Regions from separate parts of the Mesorhizobium sp. B2-3-2 genome, predicted to be linked through region 2. Evidence: riboswitches for the same ligand, from Rfam matches in the RefSeq annotation. Region 2 holds a riboswitch; the other holds the start of a gene.
The links. Region 2 has a riboswitch for thiamine pyrophosphate ahead of thiB (thiamine ABC transporter substrate binding subunit). Riboswitches for the same ligand answer to the same signal wherever they lie in the genome.
Positions count from the first base shown of each region.

Region 1 (5,043 bases), on a different contig from region 2:
AGCGGGCCGGGCAGGGCGGCGAAATATCTTCAAGCAGTGGTCGGCACCGTCCAGGACGGCCGCATCGGGCCCGAGACGCTCGCTGCCGTCGGTTCCAGACCGGCCGCTGTCGTCATCGACAATCTCTGCGATGCCCGCCTGGCTTTCCTGAAGCGGCTTCCGACCTGGCCGACTTTCGGCAAAGGCTGGTCGAGCCGGATCGGATCCGTCCGCGCACAGGCGCTGCTGCTGACGGCTGCCGGGGCAGGCGAGGCATCGGCCACGCGGCCAGATCCTGCACCGACCGCTGCTGCGGCGGCGCCGGGCGGCGCTGCTGCCGTAGATGCCGTCGAACCGCTCGCGGCGGCGCCTGCCGACGCCAACATCCCAGCCGCCACCAAGGCGGGCGGCATCATTGCCGCGTGCCTGCTCGTCGCCTACGCCGCCTGGCAACACATCGCCGCCGCCTTGCAAGGAATGTTCTGATCATGGCCACCATAACCCAGCCGACCATCCGCCCGACCAACAAGCTGACGGCCGCGACCATCGCCGCCGCCGCCGTTTCGATTTCCGGCGTCTTCGTGCGCAATGTCTGGCCATCCTGGTACGATGCCGAGACGTGGGCCACGTTGCTGCCGCTAGCCGTCTTTGCCGTCGGCTATCTCGTCAAGGACGCGCCAAACCAATGAGCGCGCTCCTCTCCTTCCTGCTCGGCAATTCGACCGTTCTCGGCATCGGCGCGGCCATCGCCGCTGCGTTTGGCTGGGGTGTTCGCCAGCGGCTTGCCGGCGAGCGCGCCGAACGCAGCCGGCAGGCCGCGGCCGAGGCGGCGGCGCGGGACGTCGCCGACCAGGTTGACAACGATATCGGCGCGCTGCCCGCCGCCACTGCGCGAAAGGAGCTCAGGTCATGGGCAAGGGATTGATTGTCGCAGCGGCCGCAGCACTTGTCGCGGTAGCCGGCTGTACCACCGTCACCGGCGGATTTTGCGCGGTCTCGAGCCCGATGCGCTTGTCCGCATCCGCCGTCGCAGCGCTGTCGGATGCGGAAGTCAGAACGCTGCTGGCGCACAACCGCAAGGGCGAGAAACTGTGCGGGTGGAAACCGTGACGATCGTATTGCCGCTCGATTCGGGTCCTGCTGCTCGGGGACTGCTCATCTTCGGTGCCGGATCGGTCATCTGTTGCCTGATCGCGAGACGATGAAATGATGCATGATATTTTCGACCTGCTCGGTATCAAGGTGCCGGTGGTGTTCGCCGGCCTGTCCGGCGGCATATTGCGAGCGCTGTCGCGCCACCGCTACAAGCCGCGCGAGATGGTGGCCTCGCCGATCTGCGGCGCGCTCGCCGCCGCCTATCTGACGCTGCCCGTGGTCCAGTATTCCCGCGCCATGGGCCTGCCGATGGCCAATGACGACACCACGACGCTGGCGGCCGCATTCCTCATCGGCGTCTGCGCCATGTGGATCTCGGATATCGTATTCGAGGTCGTGGTGCGCAGGTTCAAGCCTGGGGAGTGACGCCGCGCGCCCGTGGTGATCGGCAGCAGGACGCGCCCGCCGACTGGACGAAGCCGACGACAATGCCCATCTATGGGAAATCCTGGAGCGGCTGTCATAGCGCCGGGCCTCCAGTTTTATCTTGCGCAAATCCGGACGGAAACGGCTACAACCTTTCCCGGAGTTGCTTTGGGGAGATTTGATATGGCGACTTCAAGCGAACGCGCAGTGCTTGCCGGCGGCTGTTTCTGGGGCATGCAGGATCTGATCCGACGCATCCCGGGCGTCCTGTCCACGCGCGTCGGCTACAGCGGTGGCGACGTGCCTGATGCCACCTACCGAAACCACGGCACCCATGCCGAAGCCATCGAGATCAATTTCGATCCCGCCAGGCTGAGCTACCGCACGCTGCTGGAGTTCTTCTTCCAGATCCATGACCCGACGACACGCAACCGCCAGGGCAACGATGTGGGGATGAGCTACCGTTCGGCGATCTATTACACCAGCGATGAGCAGAAGCGCGTCGCCGAAGACACCATCGCCGACGTCGACGCCTCGGGCCTGTGGCCCGGCAAGGTGGTTACCGAAGTGGCTCCGGCCGGCGCGTTCTGGGAAGCCGAACCCGAGCATCAGGACTATCTGGAGAAATACCCGAACGGCTACACCTGTCATTTCGTCAGGCCGGGCTGGAAGCTGCCGGTTCGCGAAAAGGCTGTTTCGTAGGCGCCCGGACCGAACAAAGCCCGGTTCCTGCCAGGCTCGGCCGATGGCGGGCTGCATTTTCAGGCGCCTGCCTGTTCGGCGAGGGTGAAACATCCAGAGACGGAGAGGCCACGGAACAGGCGTGCCGTGGCGTTCTCCGGCAGTTTCGGCGAATGGCTACTTGCCGCAATGCTTGTCATTGACGGTCGGCGAAGCCGTGCCCGGAGCGGTGTGGCTGGCATCCGGCTGAGCACCTTGTGGGCTGGCCGGACAGTTCCGGTCGGCGTTCGAATTCATGCCGTCGGGCATGACGGTCGTGCTGCCGGTCGTGCCAGGATCCACCGTGTTCGGCGATGCCGGCGTGTTCGGGTCGACCGTCACCGATTGGCCGCTGCCAGGCCCATTATCGCCGCCGTTTCCGCCAGTATTTTGCGCCATCGCCGAAGTGGCGAGACCAATTGTAAGAGCCGAAGCTGCGAGGATTTTCATGAACATGGTTTGTCTCCATTTCTGTGAAGTCTTCGCTCGTTTCTACGAAGTTCGTCGCGTTTGCGACTATAGGGACAACCACTCGTCGTGGCTAAGGTTCCGGACAAATTTCGCTCAAGACCGGGCCCGACGGAACCGCCCATAAATCAGGCTTGGCGCAATGCATTTCCGGCGATGGTCCTGAAAAAACAGCTTTCATAGCCGTCCGATTGGTGCTTTAACGCGCTCATCCACAGGGGTGCTCCGTACGGTCGGGGCTGAGACGAGGGCGGCAAGCCCACGGACCCTAAAAGCTGATCTGGGTAATACCAGCGGAGCGAGGCGGGCGATGTTTTCAGGCGCACAGATTTCCCTATATCCCATGGCCGACGATTTCGTCGGTGTTATCCTTGGTGCGCTCGGTGCGCTCGATCCCTATCGTGATCGACTGAGGATTGAGACCGACGATATCTCGACCCTGCTGGTCGGACCGCCCGAGGTGCTGTTTCCTGCCATGCGCGACCTGTTCGTGGCGGCAGCGCGCAGCGGCAAGCATTGCGTGCTTTCGGCCGCCGTCTCGCGCGGCTGCCCGGGCGAGCCGGACGATCCAATCTGTCGCTCCGACGCGTTTGGCGGACCTGCCGGGCCGCTCGGCCCGCGCAAGGAAGCCGCTATCACCGCCGTGCGCGGCGTGGCCGTCACCGGCCAGCCGGCGGCGGCGCAGTTCTCGCTCTATGTCATGGGCACCGACGACCACATGGACGAGATCTATGGCTGCATCGACGTCCTGAAGCAGTCGGGCGTATATGAGCGCTCCAAGCATTTCTGCACAAAGTTGCGCGGCGACGCAGGCGCCATTTTTACCGCTCTCAACGAGGCCTTTTGCCGCTTCGGGCCGGGTGCCGGCCACGTAACGCTCGACGTCACCGTCTCGGCCAACAGCCCCACCGCCGTCTGACGGCGCGCCCCGCGCCGTCCGCTCCGGGTACCTGTGTGTCCTCCCCGTCCGCCCCTTCGCGTCCGATCGTGGACCTCATCGCCAGAACCGCTCCGGCGATGCTTTCGGTGGGGCTACTGCTGGCCGCCTGGGAACTCTATGCACGCTTTGGTGGCGTCAAGCCGACAATCCTCCCGGCGCCATCGCGCGTCTTCGCTCAGGCAATGCTCAACCGGCAGGCGCTGGCCGATAACGCCGCGCCAACCCTACGTGCCACGCTCGCAGGCTTTGCCTGTTCGCTCAGCGGTGCCTTTGTGCTGTCGATATTGGTCGACTTCTCCCAGCCATTGCGGCGCGCCCTTTTTCCGGTCTTCGTGGTCAGCCAGACCTTGCCGCTGGTGGCGATTGCACCGCTGGTGGTGCTGTGGTTCGGCTTTGGGCTGATGCCCAAGGTCATGCTGGTGGCGCTGGTCACCTTCTTTCCGATGTTGGTGGCTTTGGCCGAAGGCTATGAGGCGACGGAGACTGAGATCGGCCAAATGCTGCGCGCCATGGGGGCAGGGCGCTGGCGTGTCTTCGTCCTGGCGCGGCTGCCATCGGCGTTGCCCTACTTCTTCGCTGGTGTCAGGATCTCCATCACCTATGCCGTCGTTGGCGCCATCTTCGCCGAATATGCGGGCGCGGCGAAGGGCCTCGGCATCTACATGCTCAACGCCAAGAACAACTTCCGCCCGGACCTGGTGCTGGCCGCCGTCGCCGTCAGCGCCGTGCTGACGCTCGTCCTGTTCGGGCTGACGGTGCTGGTCCAGCGCCTTGCCATGCCCTGGGAACGGGCCGCCGGCGGGCAGGCCCCAGGAAAGGGGCCGTGGCGATGAACCGGCTCGACTTGCGGCATGTGCGCAAGGCCTTCGAAGGGCTCGACGTGCTTGCCGACATTTCGCTCAGCGTCGGCACCGGCGAGTTCGTCTCCATTCTAGGCCCCTCCGGCGCCGGCAAGTCGACGCTGTTCCAGCTTCTGACCGGCGCGCTTCACGGCGAGGGCGAGATATTCTTCGACGGCAAGCCGCTCGATGACCATGGCCGGCATTTCGCTTTCATGCCGCAGCGAGACGCGTTGATGCCCTGGCGGCGCATTCTCGACAACGCCACGCTCGGGCTTGAGGTGCAAGGCGTCAGGCGCAAGGCTGCCCGCGCTCGCGTTGCGCCGCTGTTCGACGAATTCGGGCTTGCCGGTTTCGAACGGCATTTTCCGGCGCAGCTTTCCGGCGGCATGCGCCAGCGCGCGGCCTTGCTGCGCACCGTGGTGCAGGCACGCGATATGCTGCTGCTCGACGAGCCGTTCGGCGCGCTCGATGCGCTGACCCGCGCCGCCATGCAGCGCTGGTTGGAACAGATGTGGCGGCGCCACTGCTGGACGGCGCTGCTGATCACCCACGACGTGCGCGAAGCTGTGTTCC
Region 1 covers NZ_VFWA01000020.1:25,694-30,736, forward strand. Annotated here, with positions in the region: gene FJ964_RS28105 (glycosyl hydrolase 108 family protein) at 1-465, shown strand, start outside; gene FJ964_RS28110 (hypothetical protein) at 468-668, shown strand; gene FJ964_RS28115 (ABC transporter permease) at 665-904, shown strand; gene FJ964_RS28120 (hypothetical protein) at 889-1,089, shown strand; gene FJ964_RS28125 (hypothetical protein) at 1,189-1,500, shown strand; gene msrA (peptide-methionine (S)-S-oxide reductase MsrA) at 1,684-2,202, shown strand; gene FJ964_RS28135 (hypothetical protein) at 2,359-2,676, opposite strand; TPP riboswitch at 2,895-3,008, shown strand; gene FJ964_RS28140 (YkoF family thiamine/hydroxymethylpyrimidine-binding protein) at 2,999-3,607, shown strand; gene FJ964_RS28145 (ABC transporter permease) at 3,706-4,461, shown strand; gene FJ964_RS28150 (ABC transporter ATP-binding protein) at 4,458-5,043, shown strand, end outside.
Region 1: another riboswitch for thiamine pyrophosphate. It lies ahead of FJ964_RS28140 (YkoF family thiamine/hydroxymethylpyrimidine-binding protein); the one in region 2 lies ahead of thiB (thiamine ABC transporter substrate binding subunit).

Region 2 (5,043 bases):
CTGCAACTCCCCGGTCAGCATCTTCAGAAGCGTCGTCTTGCCGGCGCCATTCGGCCCGACGAGGCCGACGCGGTCGCCGCGCTGGATGCGGGTCGAAAACCCCTTGACCACGGTGAGGTCGCCAAAGCTCTTCTCGATGTTCCTGGCCTCGATCACCAGCTTGCCGGATTCGGCGGCGTCGCTGGCCACCATCGTCGCCGTGCCTTCAGCGCCGCGATGGCCGCGAAAACGCTGGCGCATGGTCTGCAATTCGCCCAAACGGCGCATGTTGCGCTTGCGCCGCGCCGTCACGCCATAGCGCAGCCAGTGTTCCTCGCGCACGATCTGGCGGCCGAGCTTGTGCTGTTCGCGCTCTTCTTCCTCAAGCACCTGGTCGCGCCATTCCTCGAAATGGCCAAAGCCCTTATCCAGCCGGCGGGTCTGACCCCGGTCGAGCCACACGGTGGCGCGCGAGACGCGCTGGAGGAAACGGCGGTCGTGCGAGATGACGATGAGAGCCGAGGAGGTGCGGACGAGTTCTTCTTCCAGCCATTCGATCACCGACAGATCGAGATGGTTGGTCGGCTCATCAAGCAGCAGGATATCGGGCTCCGGCGCCATGACGCGCGCAAGGGCGGCGCGCCTGGCTTCGCCGCCAGACAGGTCGCCTGGCCGCTCCTCGCCCGAGAGGCCGAGATGCTCCATCAGGTAGCTGGCGCGATAAGGATCGTCGGCGGGACCGAGCCCGGCCTCGACATAGGCGCGCACGGTTGCAAAGCCGTCCATGTCGGGCATTTGCGGCAGATAGCGGACGGTCGCCGATGGCTGGCGGAACACCTCGCCGTCCTGCGGCTCGATCAGGCCGGCGGCGATCTTGAGCAGCGTCGACTTGCCGGACCCGTTGCGGCCGACCAGCGCGATCTTGTCGCCGGCCGACGCTGCCAAGTCGGCGCCGTCGAGCAGGGGCGTGCCGCCGAAGGTCAGTTTTATTCCGTCGAGATTGAGAAGAGGCGGCGCCATGTCAGCTTTCTGCCAAGGGATAGGGATGGGCGAGCAGCAGCGCGCGGCCCGCTCCCAGCGCGATCTCGAGCCTGCCCTTGACCTCGTTGGAGATGGTCAGCGACGAGCCGAACGCGACCTCGACGCAGTCAAGCGGCCATTTCGCGCCGGCGACGGTCAGCCCCGCAAGCTCCGAAAAACCCAGGATCGAGAACAGGGTGCCGTCGGCATAGTCGAAGCCGGCCGTGCCGTGCGCCATGGGCACGCCTTCCTGCGCGCCGCTGGTCAACAGCACCTTTGTCCCGGCCCCGGCCAGCCGCAGGGCGAGCGCCATGTGCAGGAAGGCATGGTCGGCGCGCTTGCCGCCGAAGGCGCCGGCAAGCACGAGGCTGGTCGCGCCGCGCTCCAGCGCCGCCGATACTGCGAGTTCGCCATCGGTGGCGTCCTTCTCCGCCGGGAAGGTCCGGCGCGCCACGGCGGCCAGTTCATCCGGCAGGTCGGCGGGCACGGAATCGAAATCGCCGACCCAAAGTTCCGGCACAAGGCCGAGCGTCCTCGCATGGCCGATGCCGGCATCGGCGGCGATGACGCGGGTTCCCTCGACTTGACGGTCGAGCCGTGGCGTGCGGATGAGATCGCCGCCAAGCAGGATGGTGAATGTGCTCATATCGTGTGGCCCTTACCAGCCCGGCAGCGGAAACGGAAGGCCGGCAAACTGCCACTTGCGCGGTTCACCGGCCGGGCCTATGTGTCGAAGCGCTCTAACGGGGTGCCGGACGCGATGTTTCGCGGACCGGCTGAGAGGCAGTCTCGCCAACCCGCTGAACCTGATCCGGTTTGTACCGGCGGAGGGATTAGACGTTTCGGACAGTCCGACGCCTCAATTCCTTTAACGCGAACGAAGGAGGCGCCGATGCGCACGCTTTTATCCGCCCTTGTCTCTGCAGTGGTCGTGGTTCTGTCCGGGCCAGCCTTGGCCAAGGACAAGCTCACCGTCTACACTTATGAGAGCTTCACCGCCGACTGGGGTCCCGGCCCGGTGGTGAAGAAGGAATTCGAGGCCGAATGCGGCTGCGATGTCGACTTCGTCTCGGTCGCCGACGGCGTCGCGCTGCTCAACCGCGTCAAGCTGGAAGGGGTCGCGACCAAGGCCGACATCGTGCTTGGCCTCGACACCAATCTCACCGCCGATGCCAAGGCCACCGGCCTGTTTGCGCCGCATGGCGCCGTGACCGGGCTCAATGTGCCGGGCGGCTGGAACGACGACATCTTTGTCCCGTATGACTATGGCTATTTCGCCGTCGTCTATGACACGCAGAAGCTGAAGACGCCGCCCAAGAGCCTGAAGGAATTGGTCGAGGGCAGCGCCGATGACAAGATCGTCATCCAGGATCCGCGCACCTCGACGCCGGGCCTCGGCCTGCTGTTGTGGGTGAAGTCGGTCTATGGCGACAAGGCGCCGGAGGCCTGGGCCAAGCTCAAGGCGAAGGTCTTGACCGTGACGCCGGGTTGGAGCGAGGCCTACGGCCTGTTCACCAAGGGCGAGGCGCCGATGGTGTTGTCCTACACGACCTCGCCCGCCTACCACATGGTTGCCGAGAACACCGAGCGCTACCAGGCCGCTTCCTTCGAGGAGGGCGAATATCCGCAGATCGAGGTCGCCGGCATCACCAGAACGGGCGCCAAAAATCCGCTGGCGGAAAAGTTCGTCGCCTTCATGACCGGGCCGAAATTCCAGGATGCCATCCCCGAGACCAACTGGATGTTCCCGGCCGGCAAGACTGACAAACCGCTTAATCCGGCCTTCGACAGACTGGTCAAGCCGACCAAGACCTTGCTGTTCAGCCCGCAGGAGGTCGCGGCCAACCGCAAGGCATGGGTGGATGAATGGCTTGCGGTGATGAGCAAGTAGTGTTTGCAGGCTAATCTCGTGAGATGACCGCCCTACGCGACGGAACGCGACGCATGTTAAAGGTCTTTCGTGCAACGCGCGTCTGATCCCCGCATCTCCGCCGGCATCCTCGCGCTTGCCGCCATCGCGCTTCTGACCGGCGGCGCGTTTGCCGGCCTCGTCTTCGAAGGCGCCCACGATGTCTCCGGCGCCTGGAGCGCCTTCGATCCCTATCTCCTGCGCGTCGTCCGTTTCACGCTCTGGCAAGCGATCCTTTCGACGCTGCTTTCGGTCATGCCCGCGCTGTTCGTGGCCCGCGCGCTGTCGCGGCATCCGCGCTTTCCCGGCCGCGGCTTCACGCTGCAGCTCTTCGCGCTACCATTGGCGCTGCCGGCGATCGTGGCGGCTCTCGGCATTCTGGCCCTCTACGGCCGTGCCGGCTATTTCGCCGGCTTCCTTGGTGCCGTCGGCGGTTACAATTGGCCGGGCATTTACGGCCTGTCCGGCATCCTCGTTGCTCATGTCTTCTTCAACCTGCCGCTGGCCACGCGGCTGTTCCTCGAAGCGCTGCAAACCATACAAGCCGACCAGTGGCGGCTGGCGAGCCAGCTCGGCATGGGTGCCGCACCGGCTTTCCGGCTGATCGAATGGCCGACATTGCGCGCCGCCTTGCCGGGCGTCGCCGGACTGGTGTTCATGCTCTGCGTCACATCCTTCACGATCGTGCTCACGCTGGGCGGCGGCCCCGGCGCGACCACGCTGGAGGTCGGCATCTACCAGGCGCTGCGCTTCGATTTCGATCCCGCGCGGGCGGTGGCGCTGACGCTGCTGCAGATCGCGCTGACCTTTGTCGTGGTGCTGGCGTTGACGCGGCTCGGCGCCAGCACCACCGGTGACGCCAATCTGCCGGTGGCGCCGCGCCGCTACGTCTCGGCCGGCAGGACGGAGACCGCGGTGAATGGCGCGCTCGTCGTCCTTGCCCTTTTGTTTGTCGCCGGGCCGATGGCGGCGACGGCGATGTCAGGCATCGGCGCCGACCTCGGCCGTCTCGCCGGCGAGGCGGCGGTGCGGCAGGCGACGCTGACCAGCGCGGTGCTGGCGTTCCTGTCGGCGCTGCTGTCGGTCGTGCTGTCGCTTTCGCTCACCATGGCGCGCCGCGTGCTGGCCCTGAAGCGCCGCTCCGGTCCACGGACCTTGCTCGAACACGCCACCGACACCGGCGCCGGCTTCGTCCTGGTGGTGCCGCCCATCGTCATCGGCGCCGGCTGGTTCCTTCTGTTGCGCCATGTCGGCGACGTCTTTGCCATAGCCCCAGTCATGGTCGTCACCGTCAACGCCGTCATGGCGATGCCTTTCGCCATCCGCGCCATCCGCCCCGCCTATGACGCGGCGAGCGAACGCCATGAGCGGCTCTGTGCGCTTTTGGGCATTGCGGGCTGGGCCCGGTTGCGGTTGGTGGACTGGCCGTCGCTGCGACGGCCGCTGGCCACCGCCTTTGCCTTTGCCATAGCGCTGTCGCTTGGCGATCTCGGCGTCATCGCACTGTTCGGCAGTGATTCCGTGCAGACCTTGCCCTACCTTCTGCTCGCGCGCATGGGCAGCTACCGTACCGAGGACGCCGCCGGCCTGGCGCTGCTGCTCGGTCTGGTCTGCCTTGCGCTTGTGCTGGCGGCGAGCCGGCTGGGAAGGGGAGAACGAGCCTGATGGCTGCGGGCGCGACCAATGGTGCGGCAAGGGGAGCCGAGGTACGGCTGGACAGGGTCTCGTTCAGCTACGGCGAAGCGCCGCTCATCTTCGATGTCGATTTCGCCACGTCGAAAATCACCGCCATCATGGGGCCGAGCGGCTCGGGCAAGTCGACGCTGCTCAATCTGGTGGCGGGCTTCGAGACGCCGCAGGCCGGCCGCGTGTTGATCGGCGGCGCCGATGTCGGCGCCTCCCCGCCTTCGGCGCGACCGGTGTCGATGGTATTCCAGGAAAACAACCTTTTTGCCCATCTTTCCGTCGAACAGAATGTCGGGCTCGGCCGCTCGCCCTCGCTGCGGCTGACCGAAGCCGACCGCGCTGATATCGCGGAGGCGATCGCGCGCACCGGCCTCGCGGGTAAGGAAAGACGTCTGCCGCGCGAGCTTTCGGGAGGCGAACGCCAGCGTGTCGCATTGGCGCGCGTGCTG
Region 2 covers NZ_VFWA01000004.1:439,899-444,941, forward strand. Annotated here, with positions in the region: gene FJ964_RS13750 (ATP-binding cassette domain-containing protein) at 1-999, opposite strand, end outside; gene FJ964_RS13755 (thiamine diphosphokinase) at 1,001-1,645, opposite strand; TPP riboswitch at 1,734-1,849, shown strand; gene thiB (thiamine ABC transporter substrate binding subunit) at 1,892-2,890, shown strand; gene thiP (thiamine/thiamine pyrophosphate ABC transporter permease) at 2,960-4,573, shown strand; gene thiQ (thiamine ABC transporter ATP-binding protein) at 4,573-5,043, shown strand, end outside.